2 regions of the Mitsuaria sp. CC2 genome follow, and region 2 is predicted to be linked to the other one. Evidence: riboswitches for the same ligand, from Rfam matches in the RefSeq annotation. Region 2 holds a riboswitch; the other holds the start of a gene.
What was found. A riboswitch is a leader RNA that binds a small molecule or an ion and turns the genes downstream of it on or off. The one in region 2 is predicted to bind thiamine pyrophosphate.
Positions count from the first base shown of each region.

Region 1: linked by a shared signal. The riboswitch ahead of PV762_RS00760 (TonB-dependent siderophore receptor) and the one ahead of thiC (phosphomethylpyrimidine synthase ThiC) in region 2 are both predicted to bind thiamine pyrophosphate.

Region 1 covers NZ_JARVXN010000003.1:17,047-24,204, forward strand. Annotated here, with positions in the region: gene PV762_RS00745 (DUF4124 domain-containing protein) at 1-299, opposite strand, end outside; tRNA gene PV762_RS00750 (tRNA-Asn) at 648-723, opposite strand; tRNA gene PV762_RS00755 (tRNA-Asn) at 827-902, opposite strand; gene PV762_RS00760 (TonB-dependent siderophore receptor) at 939-3,173, opposite strand; TPP riboswitch at 3,254-3,362, opposite strand; gene PV762_RS00765 (hypothetical protein) at 3,471-3,992, opposite strand; gene PV762_RS00770 (hypothetical protein) at 4,256-4,507, shown strand; gene PV762_RS00775 (DUF4148 domain-containing protein) at 4,766-5,095, shown strand; gene PV762_RS00780 (hypothetical protein) at 5,301-5,552, shown strand; gene PV762_RS00785 (DUF4148 domain-containing protein) at 5,802-6,134, shown strand; gene PV762_RS00790 (hypothetical protein) at 6,341-6,592, shown strand; gene PV762_RS00795 (barstar family protein) at 6,734-7,057, opposite strand; gene PV762_RS00800 (NAD(P)/FAD-dependent oxidoreductase) at 7,138-7,158, opposite strand, start outside.
Region 2 covers NZ_JARVXN010000015.1:163,502-170,659, forward strand. Annotated here, with positions in the region: gene PV762_RS11150 (hypothetical protein) at 1-911, opposite strand, end outside; gene PV762_RS11155 (energy transducer TonB) at 1,096-1,914, opposite strand; TPP riboswitch at 2,161-2,297, shown strand; gene thiC (phosphomethylpyrimidine synthase ThiC) at 2,414-4,282, shown strand; gene PV762_RS11165 (FAD-dependent oxidoreductase) at 4,288-5,394, shown strand; gene thiS (sulfur carrier protein ThiS) at 5,391-5,609, shown strand; gene PV762_RS11175 (thiazole synthase) at 5,611-6,462, shown strand; gene PV762_RS11180 (bifunctional hydroxymethylpyrimidine kinase/phosphomethylpyrimidine kinase) at 6,459-7,158, shown strand, end outside.

The DNA.
Region 1 (7,158 bases), on a different contig from region 2:
CGGTCGGAAGGGCAGAAGTTGGAAGGCGCCGCAGGCTGGGAAGCCTGCACGCCGTTGGTTTGCTGCTGCTCTCGCTCAGCGGCAGCCTTGGCGCGCTCCGCTGCCGCCCGGTCCGCAGACGTGTCAATGACGTTGCTCTGCAGCGATTGCGGCCTCATCTGCTCGCCGTTCGCCGCGCAGGGCTGGTCCGAGTAATGGGTTTTGCCGGCGGTGGTGCATTTCCAGACTTGGGCTTGGACGCCGGTGGCGGCGAAGACGCCGAGCAGTCCACCGATCACGGCCAGATGGATCTTGTGCATGTCATGTCTCCCTGAAACCGGTCGAACGCACTGGCGCCCTGCGCAGTTGACCTGAAACGTTGCGAAGGGTATCCGTCGATTGCGATCGACAGAAGTCGGAGCGCACCGATGGATGGTGAGTCTCCGTCATGTCGATCGCTCGGGAAGCCCTCGTTCGACAATGAACTTCGACGTTGAGCCTACGGACTGGCAGTCCGGGATTGCCGAAGACACGGGCTTGCGCAAGCCCAAAGATCCGCAAGGCTTCGTCTACCGCTGTGCCTGCACGAGCAGCAGTCCGCACGTCGTGCGAGGTCGATCGCCACAAAGAAAAAGCCCCATCCGCTTGCACGAATGGGGCTTCAATTTTGGCTCCTCGACCTGGGCTCGAACCAGGGACCTACGGATTAACAGTCCGGCGCTCTACCGACTGAGCTATCGAGGAAAAGTCTGCTCAGATCCAATCGATCTGAATTCTTGGGCCAGCATCTTCGGTAGGACACTGGCTTAAAAAGAACGAAGGTCCGAGGACCTTCGTTATCTGATCTTGGCTCCCCGACCTGGGCTCGAACCAGGGACCTACGGATTAACAGTCCGGCGCTCTACCGACTGAGCTATCGGGGATCAGAGCCTAAGAGTATACACAGAAAAATCAGTACCTCACAAGACCCACTCCACCGACGCTCGCCATGTGCGATTGGCGAGCGGGTACAGGTACACGTGGTCGTACTGGTACGGCGACTCGCGCCACGCACGACGGTTGGTCGCGTTGTCCACGCCGACGCGCCAGATCAGCAACTGCCGACCCACGTTCTGCTCGAAGCGCGCGCCCAGGTCCAGCCGCGTCCAGCTCGGGATCGCCACCGAGTTGTCCGGCACGACCATCCGCTTGCCTTCGTAGACCACGCCGGCCAACAGCTCAAGACCTGGCACGCCCGCGCTGTGCCGCGCCTGCAGCTTCAGCACCGTCTCCGGCACGTTCGTCGGCTTCAGGCCGTTGAGCGTCGCATCCGCGCTGCCCTCCCGGCGCGCGTGCAGCTTCATCGCGCTCGCCATCAGGCCGCCGCCCGTCCACTTCAGATCCGCCTGCGCTTCCACGCCGCGGTGGTTCTGCTCACCGTCGATGCGGCGCTCGAGCCGGTCGACGTTGTTCACCACCACCGTCACGTCGTTCGTCGTCGGCTTGCTGATGTCGAAGTAGTTGATCGACCAGTCCACCGTGCGGCTGCCCGACTTCAGACCGATCTCCCATTGCTTGCTGCGGATCGCCGACAGCGCCCGGCCGGCGTTCGCGTAGATCGGCAGTTGCGGCGTGACGGCCGATTCGACGCCTTCGCCCCAGCTCGCATACGCGAGCAGCTGCGGATCGATCGCGTAGCTCACGCCCACCCACGGCGTCGTGACCGACTGGCGATAACTCGTCGCCTCGTTGTCCTCGCCGGCGGGCACGTTGACCTGGATCGAATCGCGATCCAGACGCGTGTGCCGCAGGCCCAGCCAGCCTTGCCACTGCGCGCTGAACTGCATCGCGTCGCGGAAGTAGACCTCGGTGCTGCGCTCGGTACGGTTGGTGTTGGTCGAACCGAGCGTCGGGTCGGCCACCGTCGGCAGCGTGCCCCAGATGTTGCCGGTCCCCGCCCAGTTGTAGGCTTGGCCCTGCAGCCGGCTCTTGAAGCGCGAGAACAGCACGCCCGTCGACACCTGGTGCTCGACGCCCAGCAGCGTCAGCTTGCCCTGCGCCGACAGGTCGAGCGCGTCGCTGTCGCGATGCTCGTTGTCGCTGCGGAAGTCGTATTGATCGAAGGTGCCGTCGGGGCAGTAGGTGCTCGGGTAATACGTGCCGTCGCCGGCCGTGCAGCCGAAGGGATAGGCGAGGCGGTCGTCGGTCACCAGGCGCTGGATCGCCGCGTGCGCCTGCAGCTTCCAGTCGGCGTTCAACTGATGCTGCACGCGCAGCGAGGCGGTGCGGCCTTCGAAGACCACCGGTTGGCTCCACGACTGGTTGTTCAGGTTGGTGCGCGGGTCGATGGCCTTCGCGTCGGGCAGCTTGTCGCCGAGCAGGCTGAAGCCGGGCTGGCTCGGCTGGGCCTGGCGGTTGATCTCGACCTCCGCCTCGACCAGCGTGTCGCGCGTGACACGCCAGTCGCCGGCGACGGCCATCATCCAGCGGTTGCCGTCGGCGTCGCGCAGTTCGGGGCGCAGTTTGGCGGCCTCGACGTTGACGCGCAGGCCGAAGGCCTTGTCGTTGCCGTGACCGTCGCCGAAGCGGCGGCTCCAGTCCATCGCGGACTCGACGGTGCCGCGCTCGCTGACGCCCAAGCGCACGCTGGTGAGCTCAACCGTCGGGCGCTTCACCACGAGGTTGACCAGTCCACCCGGCGCGCTGGTGCCGGCCTGGATGCCGGTCGTGCCCTTGATGGCTTCGATGCTGCTCTTGTTGGCGAGGGGGAGGGCGGTCTCGGCGTTGATCGGCAGGCCGTCGCGGCGGTAGTTGAAGCGGTTGTCGAGGTCGTAGCCTCGAATCTTCAGGTAGGAAACGTAGCCCGCCGAGTTGTACGAGTCGCCCACGCTCGCGTCGAGCAGCGTCAGCCCGGCGAGGTTGAACAGGCCGCGGTCGTTGAGCTGCTCGGCGCTGACGAGGCTGGCCTGGATCGGGAGCTTGGCGACGGGCGTGTCGCCGAAGCCGCCGGCCATCACGGGCGCGTCGGACTTGCCCTTGACGACAACGCTGGGCAGGGCGGGGGAGGGGGTCTGCGCATTGGCCGACGCGTTGGCCGGCGTGCCGGCCGGAGAGTCGGTCGACTGCGCGGTGGCGTGCAGCGAGACGCCGCCGGCGATCAGCGCGATCGCGAGCCGATGCAGCGGGAAGGAATTCAGAGCGGACGAAGTTGCCATCGATGTGCCGAAGCCAGAAATGCGATGGCAGGTCGGCAAACCGGGCACGCCGATGAGAAGGCGGCGTGCGGGACACGAGGCGTGTCGAAGGCATGCTTCCCTGCGCGAGGATTACCTCAATCAGGTTCAAAGGGACTTTCTCAGCCGGGCCATCGACGGATCGATGGCGCAGCACCCCTAGCGAACTCACCGGACGGGCCGGTGAGTGGTGGTGATTCTAGCGGGAGGCCCACAGAGGACCTTGGCGTCCAGGGATTTAGCAGGCCAGGCTCGTCCTCGGGTCGTGCGCCCAAGCGCTCATCGAGCCGTCGGAGGAGGACGGAGCAGTCCGAGCTCAGTGAGTCGCTCGATGCCCCGATGGACGGATCCCGTCTTGTATTTGAAGTCGCCCGATCGCGAGAACCACCGAAGGCGTGTGCCGTCGTGTAACTGGAACGTCAGTCGGTGCTGGCGCGACATGAACGCCCACCTCAATCCATAGCCACCTGCCAGCGCCAGCATGCCGATCTGGATGTGGGTACCCGGCTGGAGATCGTTCCAATAGACGCTGAGACCGAAAAGTACCCCTGCCAGCAGAAGGAGCACGATCACACCGGCCACGATGCGCATCGGTGCCAACCTGGCGTCGTAGACCGCATGAGACACCCGCTCGGTGGGAACGACGTCGATCCGATAGGGCGTCTTGATCGAGAGTTGCTTGCGCAGCACCCGCAGGCCGTCGTCCCCGATGCTCACCACTTGGCCGATGTGATACGCGTAGTCGTCGGGCGACGCGAAGATGGCGTAGGTCTCGCGCTCGTGCCGGTGATTGCTCTCCATCCCTGTTCCTCGTGTTGTCGCCTGTTGGATCAATCAGGTCGTGTTGTCGGCGCTCGCCGGCAGTCCCGGTGAGCGGACGAGAGTCTAGCGAGGCCAAAAGAGGGCTTTGGAGGCGTCCGGAAGCCCGAAGGCGCTTCCCGTTTGTCCGCCGCCCATGCAGTTCACGCCGCCGCCGCGCAGCTTCGTCTCCTGACGCTCGCAAGTGGCCGGGTCGATGACGACACTGACTCCATCGACACAGCCAACGCCTTCAGGAGATCGACATGAACGCCACCCGCCTCAGCATCACTTCCGCCACCAACACCACCGTCAAGGCGGTCGCCTTCGGTGCTGTCGCGGCGCTGGCCCTGGGTCTCGGGATCGCTCATGCACAAGGTCAACGCGAGATGCGTGCCTCGATCGTCACGCTGGATCCGGTGGTGATCAGCGTCAAGCGCGAGCAACTCCCGACCGTCTACATCACCGGCCGCCGCAGCGCCGACGCGGTCGACGCGCACGTCGCCTCGGCCGAGTGAACGTCCCAGGTCGCGCTGTATCGGTGGAGCGATCCACGGACTGACGCCCTTCGGTTCGCTCCCATGCAAGACGCCCGGCTCATGCCGGGCGTCTTGCTTTTAGGAGCGCGCAGGCGATTGTTGCTGCGATCACAACGGCCCATTGCGACGCCGGCCGTTTATCCGAACGAGGCTCGCATCTAACCTTCAGTCATCGGCAAACGAAGCCGGCCAAGACCCCAGACACCCCGATCCAACGCGCTCTCAAAGGAACCCATCATGACCGCCAAGACCCTGATCGCCACCGCCCTCATCGCCCTGTCCGCCGCTGCTGTGCCGGCGTTCGCGCAGAGCTACAGCCACCTCGATCCGATCACGCAGAGCCAGAAGAGCCGCGCTGAAGTGCTGGCCGATCTGGAGATCTACCGCGAGTCGGGCCTGGCTGCTGTCGACCGCACCGAAGACAGCTCGCTGGAGCTGAACCAGCGCGCCAAGGCCGAGGCTCGCTACGCTGAACTGAAGGCATCCCCGAAGTACGCCGCCCTGGTGCAGCGCTTCGCCGCCAAGGAAGGCAAGGGAGCCGTCACGGAAGGCGTGTCCGCACGCTGAGCCCCGCTCCAGCCCCCGCAGCGCCGCCCGGACGGAAGTCCAGGCGGCGTTTCTCATTGAAAGCGCCCGATGGCGCTTTCCGTTTGTCCGCCGCTGATGCAGTTCACGCCGCCGCGGCGCAGCTTCGTCTCCTGGCGCTCGCAAGCGGACGGGTCGATGACGACACTGACTCCATCGACACAGCAAACCGCCTCAGGAGAACGACATGACCACCAGCCGCTTCCACGTTGCTTCCGCCACTGAAACCACCGTCAAGGCCGTCCTCTTCGGCGCCGTGACCGCGATGGTGCTGGCCCTGGGCATCGCCCACGCCGAAGGTCAGCGCGAGATGCGCGCTTCGATCGTCACGCTGGATCCGGTGGTCATCACCGCCAAGCGCGAACAGCTGCCGACCGTCTACATCACCGGTCGTCGCGACACATCCGCCGACGCGGTCCAGATCGCCTCGGCCCAGTAAGCCCTGACGGTTGCGCTGTATCGATGGAGCGAGCCTCCGGCTGACACCGCCCGCTCCGCTCCCCCAACGCCCGGCTCTTGCCGGGCGTTTGCATTTGGGCGCCCGAACGGATTGTTGTTCCCCCTGCATCCGTCCATTGCTTCCGCCCGTATTTATGCAGAGCGAGCCGCCTTCTATTGTTCAGTCAACGGCAAACGAAGCCGGTCCCGACACCAGACACCCACCTGCACCACTCTCAAAGGATTGATCATGACCACCACCAAGACCGTGATCGCCACCGCTCTGATCGCCCTGTCCGCAGCCGCCTCGCCGGTGTTCGCGCAGAGCTACAGCCACCTCGACCCGATCACGCAAAGCCAGAAGACCCGCGCCGAAGTGCTGGCCGATCTGCAGATCTACCGCGAATCCGGCTTGGCCGCCGTCGACCGCACCGAGGACTTCGCGCTGAACGCCACCCAGCGCGCCAAGGCCGAAGCCCGATACGCCGAGCTGAAGTCCTCGCCAAAGTACGCCGAACTGGTGCAGCGCTTCGCCGCCAAGGAAAACAAGGGCGCCGTCATCGAAGGCGTGTCCGCCCGCTGAGCCCTGAACTCGCGCCGCTCGGCGCCGCCAGGATGCATGTCCTGGCGGCGCTTCCCGTTGAAAGCGCCCGATGGCGCTTTCCGTTTGTCCGTCGCTGATGCAGTTCACGCCGCCGCGATGCAGCTTCGTCTCCTGACGCTCGCAAGCCACCGGGGCTGTGACGACACTGACTCCATCGACACAGCAAACCCCTTCAGGAGATCGACATGAACACCATCCGCCTCGACATCACTTCCGCCACCAACACCACCGTGAAGGCAGTCCTCTTCGGCGCCGTCGCCGCCGTGGTACTGGGCCTGGGCATCGCCCACGCCGAAGGCCAGCGCGAAATGCGCGCCTCGATCGTCACGCTGGATCCGGTGGTCATCACCGCCAAGCGCGAACAGCTGCCGACCGTCTACATCACCGGCCGGCGCGACACGTCGGCTGACGCCGTCCAGATCGCTTCGGCCCAGTAAGCCCTGTCGGTTGCGCTGTATCGATGGAGGGAGCCTCCGGCTGACAACGTCCGTGCCGCTCCAAGACAAACGCCCGGCTCGTGCCGGGCGTTGTGCTTTCTGGCGAACGCGTTCAACAACGCGACGCTGATCCTGGAAAGGCTAAACGTTGAACGAGAGCACCAGGATTGGCGGCTCGCCAATGTCGATACGTCGCCAATTGACGAACGCCGCGCATTCCACGAGGGCCAGGTATTGCTCAGGGCAAGCGGCCTTGAAAACGTCCGCCGCATCGAGCGCAAGGCAGACCAGTTCACCGGGGGCCACCTGGACATCGCTCATGGTCTCGTCCAGAGACGTCATGCAGTCGATCCAGGCATCCATGTTCCGACCGAAGAATGCGGGGAAACCGAACGCCCGAGCGAAGGTGTCGTAGAAGGATGGCCAGTCGATGATCTTGGCGCCATCCACATGGATCGTTTTCATAGGCATGGAGCTCCCCCTCCCAAGAAAAAACCCGCCGGCTTTCGCCAGGCGGGCTCGTGTTCCGGCGCGCTATTCGACGGTCAGTCGAAGTTCGGCGTCTC
Region 2 (7,158 bases):
TCGCACAGCAGGAGCAGGTCGCGCTTGCCATTGCCATACAGTTCGAAATCGTCCCGGGTCAGCGGCCCCTCCTGATCCTTGAGCCGGCGCGCCAGGTCGTCGATCACCCCCCTCACGTGGGCCACGTCGCCTTCTCCGAGCAGCAGCGTCCTCAACCACATGAAGGTACGGAACAACTCCAACCGCGCTTCGGGAAAATCGGACCCTCCTTGAAACGCCGGCGCGGTCAACCCCGGCAGGTTCGCGAAGTGCCGCTGCTCCCGGATCGATCGGATCCAGCGCTGCTTCGCCTGGCTGGCGAAAGCGGCAGCCGAGAACGACGCGGGTCCGGTCGCACGCGATGCCAGGGACACCGGCGCTGCCGTGGGCTTCTGCGACGCGGGCAACCGCGGGTGCGGTCCCGGCAGACCCGCGGGGCGTTGCGGACTCGACCTGTCCTGCGCCGCGTCCAGGGCCCGACCGAGCGCGGCCGTCACGTCAGGCAGGGCGCCGCCGCCTGGCAGCAGATCCGTCTCGAGAGCGCGCAGCACCCGGTCCACCATCGCGGGGGGCGCTCCCGTCGCTTCCAGGCAATCGCACAAGGCGCGCAGCGCCCGCTTGCCCTCGCCGAGGAAGCTGCACTGCGCCTTGGCCTGATCCGGTGCGTTGCCGGTATGGCGCGCCGTGAGTTCGTTGAAGGCGTCGCGGAGACAGACCCAACGGGGATTGCCGCCGAGCAGGAACTCCAGCCGGAAGATCCCGGCCCCGACCTCTTCCAAGGTTCGTTGGAACATCGGCGTCTGGGCGAACGCTTCCAGCGGGATCGTCCCGTCGAAGTACGTCTGTGGCCGGTCGACCAGCGCCCTGACGACCGACTCGTAGGTGGGCGTGACGCTGAAGTCGACAACCAGCCTGCAGACGCCTTCGGGCATCCCGTCCGGCGCGGCCGGAAGGGAAGACGGAGGAGAGGAAGAAGACGGCAACGAATGCATGGCGCCCCTGGATCGGCATGGACAGGGGGCTTTGGTGCGCGCTCCACGCCGTTCCGGTTCGCGGCCGCCGCGCAGGTCGCGGCGTGCATCGACGTCCCGTCCGATCAGCGATCGCCCGGGTGCGTCATTCGACCTGGAAGCCGATCTCCACGCTGACCTGACGCGGCGTCGGGATCGGCGCGAAGCGCCACTGCTTGACCGCGTTGACCGCGGCCGTGCTGAGCTTGCGGTCCGGCGACCGCATCGCCTGCGCGTTGTCGACGGAGCCGTCGGGGCGCACGGTGAACTGCACCTGCACCGAGCCGGCGCGCTGCTGCGCCAGCAGCGCGCGCGGATATTCGGGATCGACCTTGCGCAGCAGCTTCAGCGGCACGGGTTCGTCGTCGGGTTCAGGCTCGGGCGCCTTGCCGGCCGGCGCGGCGGTCGACGGCGCGGCCATCGACACGACCTGCGGCGCCGGCGCTTCGGACATCGGCTGCGGCACGGACGACGGCGGCGCGATCGTCTGCGCGGCGGATTGACCGATCCCCGCAGGCGCGGGCGTCGGCGAGGCAACCACTGGCACCGAGGCCGTGTCCCCCGCGCGTGCTGCGAGTGGACGCTCGACGGCGGGTTCGGGTTCCGGCCGGCGCGCGACCGGCGCGGGGGCGGTCGTGGCCACGGGTCGGGCGACCGGCTTGGGCGCTTCGGGCTTTGTCTCGTGCGCGGGCTTCTTCTCGCCCTTCTCGGCGTGGAACTTGATCCACTGGAACACCTTGTCGGCGTCGCGCTTGGCGCGGTCGACGTCGCTCATCGGTGCTGTCTTGGAATCGACCACTGCGGCGGACGTGGCCGCCGCCGGCGCGGTCTGCGCCTGCGCGGCGACGGCGATCAAGGACAGGGTCAAGACCTGACACACCGCCAGGCCGCGGCGCGGCACGCTCAGAAGACTACGGCTGCTCATCACTCCACCCTCTTGTTGCGCTGGTTGCTCTCTTTTGGAGACAACGCCGGTCTTGTCTGCTGCTGTTGAAATCGGTTTCTTCGCGCCCCGGCCTGAGCGCCGCAGTGTAAGAAGTCACCGTGGTGACGGCCCCTCGGTGTTTCCCCGGAATCAGGATGTAACAGTACCTCCGATGTCCCTTGACATCGGGCTGGCGTCTAGGAATTCACGTCCCGCCCGGGCCGGGTGTTGCGCGGCCTATACTGCGCGCCTGCTCCGGGGAGCCCTGGGTCGACGATGCGCGCCGCGCACCGACGACACGGGCTGAGACATGGCGATGAAGCCGTGGACCCGCTGAACTTGATCCGGTTCGTACCGGCGTAAGAAGAGCCTGCCTTCCCGAAGTGCGCCCTCCCGGCCCCGTGCCCGGACGGCGCGGAAGGCCCGGTCCATCCGGCCCTCTCCTGCGCGCCTGCCCGTCCTGATCGGTCCAGCCTCCGGCGCCCAACCGGAGACCCCGATGAACGACCTGACCCCCGCCGACGCCACCTTCCACGAGCGCCTCGCCGCCAGCCGCGCCCCGCTGCCCTCCTCGACCAAGACGCATGAGCACGGCGTGCTGCATCCGCACCTGCGCGTGCCGCTGCGGGAGATCGCGCTGACCAACGGCGAACGACTTGCGGTCTACGACACTTCCGGCCCGTACACCGATCCCGCCGTCGCCACCGACGTGCGCCGCGGCCTGCCCGCCACGCGCGCGGCCTGGGTCGAGTCGCGCGGCGACACCGAGCCCTACGCCGGCCGCGCCATTCAGCTCTTCGACGACGGCTTGCGCGAGGCCGCGCAGCAGGACGCCCTGCGCGCGCAGAGCGCCGCGCTGACGCGCCCGCCCCGTCGCGCGAAGCCGGGCGCCAACGTGACGCAGATGCACTACGCGCGGCGCGGCATCGTCACCGCCGAGATGGAGTACGTCGCGATCCGCGAGAACGGCCGCCGCGCCTGGATGCACGAGTACCTGTCCGACACCGAGCGCGAACAGCGCCTGCGCGGCCAGGGCCTGGGCGCGCAGATCCCCGGGATCATCACGCCCGAGTTCGTCCGCGACGAGGTCGCCCGCGGCCGCGCCATCATCCCGGCCAACATCAACCACCCGGAAGTCGAGCCGATGGCGATCGGCCGCAACTTCCTGGTCAAGGTCAACGCCAACATCGGCAACTCGGCCGTGAGCTCGGGCATCGAGGAGGAGGTCGAGAAGCTCGTGTGGGCGACGCGCTGGGGTGCGGACACGGTGATGGACCTGTCCACCGGCCGCAACATCCACACCACGCGCGACTGGATCCTGCGCAACAGCCCCGTGCCCATCGGCACCGTGCCGATCTACCAGGCCCTGGAGAAGGTCGGCGGCGTGGCCGAGGACCTGACCTGGGCGCTGTTCCGCGACACGCTGGTGGAGCAGGCCGAACAGGGCGTCGACTACTTCACCATCCATGCCGGCGTGCGGCTGCCCTTCGTGCCGATGACGGTCAAGCGCCGCACCGGCATCGTGTCGCGCGGCGGCTCCATCCTGGCGAAATGGTGCATCGCGCACCACCGCGAGAACTTCCTGTACACGCACTTCGAGGAGATCTGCGAGATCATGAAGGCGTACGACGTGAGCTTCTCGCTGGGCGACGGGCTGCGGCCGGGTTCGCTGGCGGACGCCAACGACGAAGCGCAGTTCGCCGAGCTGCGCACGCTGGGCGAGCTGACGAAGATCGCGTGGAAGCACGACGTGCAGACCATGATCGAAGGTCCGGGGCACGTGCCGATGCACATGATCCAGGCCAACATGACCGAGCAGCTCAAGCACTGCGACGAGGCGCCGTTCTACACGCTGGGGCCGTTGACCACCGACATCGCGCCGGGCTACGACCACATCACCAGCGGCATCGGCGCCGCGATGATCGGCTGGTTCGGCTGCGCGATGCTGTGCTACGTGACGCCGAAGGAGCACCTGGGGCTGCCCGACCGCGACGACGTCAAGCAGGGCCTGATGGCCTACAAGATCGCGGCGCACGCGGCCGACATCGCCAAGGGCCATCCGGCGGCCCGGGCGCGCGACGACGCGCTGTCCAAGGCGCGTTTCGAGTTCCGCTGGGAGGACCAGTTCAACCTCGGCCTCGATCCGGAAACCGCGCGCGCGTTCCACGATGAGACCCTGCCCAAGGACAGCGCGAAGGTGGCGCACTTCTGCTCGATGTGCGGACCGAAGTTCTGCTCGATGAAGATCACGCAGGACGTGCGGGAGTACAGCGCGCAGCTGGAAGCGGACGCCGCGGGCATGAAGGCGAAGAGCGCCGAGTTCCTCGCCGGCGGCGGCGAGCTCTACATCCCGATCCGCCAGGCCTGATCGCGATGGCCGCGATCGCCATCGCCGGGGCGGGGCTCGCCGGACGCCTGCTCGCGTGGACACTCTCTCGGGCCGGTCACGCCGTCGAGGTCTTCGACGCGTCGTCCGGTCCCGCGCCCGCGTTCGACGCGCAGGGCGCGGCCGCGTTCAGCGCCGCCGGCATGCTCAGTCCGCTCGCCGAGCAGGAACAGGGCGGCGCGGAGATCGCCGCGCTGGGCTGGCGATCGCTCGCGTTGTGGCCCGACATCGTGGCCTCGTTGTCCGGGACGGCACCGGACTCGACCCCGGTCTCGAGGTCGTCCTCGAGATCAAGTCCGGCACCGGGCCCCGTGCCGCTGCGCATCGAGGGCAGTCTGCTGCTGTCACATCGTGCGGACCTGGGCGCGGCGGAGCGTGCGCTGAGGCGCATGCCGGGCGCGGAGCCGCTCGACATGGACGCGCTACGCACGTTGGAACCGATGCTGGCGCCGGGCCTGCGCGGCTGGCTGCTGCCGCGGGAAGGCCTCATCGCGCCGGTGCCCGCGATGGCCGCGCTGCACGCGGGCGCGACGGCTGCCGCGGCGCGCTGGCACTGGTCGCGTCCCGTCGACCAGGTGGTGCCCGGCGCACTGCACTTCGCTGACGGCGGGCACTGGCACGGCGACTGGGCGATCGATGCCCGCGGGCTGGGCGCGCGGCCGCCGCAGCCCTTGCGCGGCGTCCGCGGCGAGATCGTCACGCTGTCCCTGCCGGGGCACGGTCTGCGCCGGCCCGTCCGGCTGCTGCATCCGCGGCATCGCGTCTATCTCGTGCCGCGTTCGGACGCGGAGATCGTCGTCGGCGCCAGCGAGATCGAGAGCGAGGACCGCAGCCCGGTCTCGCTGCGCTCCGCCGTCGAGCTGATGGCGGCGGCGCAGAGCGTGCTGCCGGCGCTGTCGGAGGCGCGCATCGTGCGGCTCGACCGGCATCTCCGGCCGGCGCTGCCCGACAACCTGCCCTTCCTCCATCACGAGCCCGGCCTGTTGCGCATCAACGGCCTGTACCGGCACGGATGGCTGCTCGCGCCGGCGTTGGTCGAGCGTCTGCTCGACACGGCCGGCCTGGCCGCGCCTTTCCTGGAGCACTCCCCATGACCGCCCTCCCCTCGATCACCGTGCGGCTCGACGACCGCACCGTGGCCATGCCCGCCGGCGCGACGCTGGCGCACTTGCTCGAACGCGAACGGCGCGAGGCCGCCGCTGTGGCGACCGCGCTGAACGGCCGCTTCGTGCCTCGCGACGCGCGCGCCGACACGGCGCTCAACGACGGCGACGTCGTCCTCTTCTTCCAACCGATCGTCGGAGGCTGACATGCCGCTCACCGCCCATCCACCATCCACCGATCGACCAGCGATCGTCCCGAAGGCGACCGATCCGCTGCTCATCGACGGCGTCGCGCTCGACAGCCGCTTCTTCCTCGGCACGGCCGGGTATCCCAGTCCCGCGACGCTATGCGACGCGATCCGCGCGGCCGGCTCGCAGGTGCTGACCGTCGGCCTCAAGCGCACGCTGCAGGCGGGCGACAACGGCGCGTTGACACAGGCATTCGCCGTCGGGCGCGAGCAGGGCGCCCGGCTGCTGCCCAACACCGCCGGCTGCCGCAGCGCGCGCGAGGCGGTGCAACTCGCCCACATGGCGCGCGAACTCTATGGCACCGCCTGGATCAAGCTCGAAGTGATCGGCGACGACCACACGCTGCAGCCCGATCCGTTCGAGCTGGTCGCGGCGGCGACGGAACTCGTGCGCGAGGGCTTCGTCGTCTTCCCCTACTGCACGGAGGACCTGATCGTCGGCCGACGACTGCTGGACGCCGGTTGTCCGCTGCTGATGCCCTGGGGCGCACCCATCGGCTCGGGCCAGGGGCTGCTGAACCTGCACGGGCTGCGCACGCTGCGCGAGCGCCTGCCCGACACGGTGCTGGTGATCGACGCGGGCCTGGGCGCGCCGTCGCAGGCGGCACGTGCGATGGAGCTCGGCTTCGATGCGGTGCTGCTGAACAGTGCGGTGGCGCAGGCCGGCGATCCCGTGGCGATGGCCGGCGCGTTCGGCGACGCGGTGCGCGCGGGGCGGCGCGCCTTCCATGCCGGCTTGATGGCGCCGCAGGCCTTCGCGGTCGCGAGCACGCCGGTCAGCGGCCACGCTTTCCTGTTGGGGGACGCATGAACGATACGAACGACCGCAGCGCACACGGCGATCGACGCGAGTCCCACGCGACGACGATGCCATCACCGCAGGTGCCCCATCCGAGTCTGCCCTCGCCCTGGGCGCCGCCGGTCGACCCGGACCTCCTGACGCTGCCGCCGTGGACCGACGATCCGTCGCCGCCGATCATCTGGAGCGCCGCCGGCACCGACAGCGGCGGCGGCGCGGGCTTGAGCGCGGACACGCGCGCGGCGGCGGCCATGGGCGTTCACCTGTGCCCGGTCGTCGCGGCCGTGACGGCGCAGCACTCGATGGGCGTGAACGCGGTGTTCCCCCTGCCGGCCAGCCAGGTGCGCGCGCAACTGAGTGCGCTGAGACAAGACCTGCCCCCGCGCGTCGTCAAGACGGGCCTGCTCGCGAGCGCGGCGACGGTCGACGCGCTGCTGGCGCAGATCGGCGACGCGCCGCTGGTCGTCGATCCGGTGCTCGGCGCGAGCGCAGGCGGCGCGGCGTTCTGCGACGACACGCTGCTCGGCGCCTATCGTCATCAGCTCATCCCGCGCGCGACGCTGATCACCCCGAACCGGCGCGAGGCGGAGCGGCTGCTCGGCGTGGCGTCGGGTCAGTTGCCGGTCCCGGAGCTGGCCGCGATGCTGCGCGGCATGGGCGCGCGGGCCGTCTGCATCACCGGCGGCGACGATGCGGCGCAGGTGGACG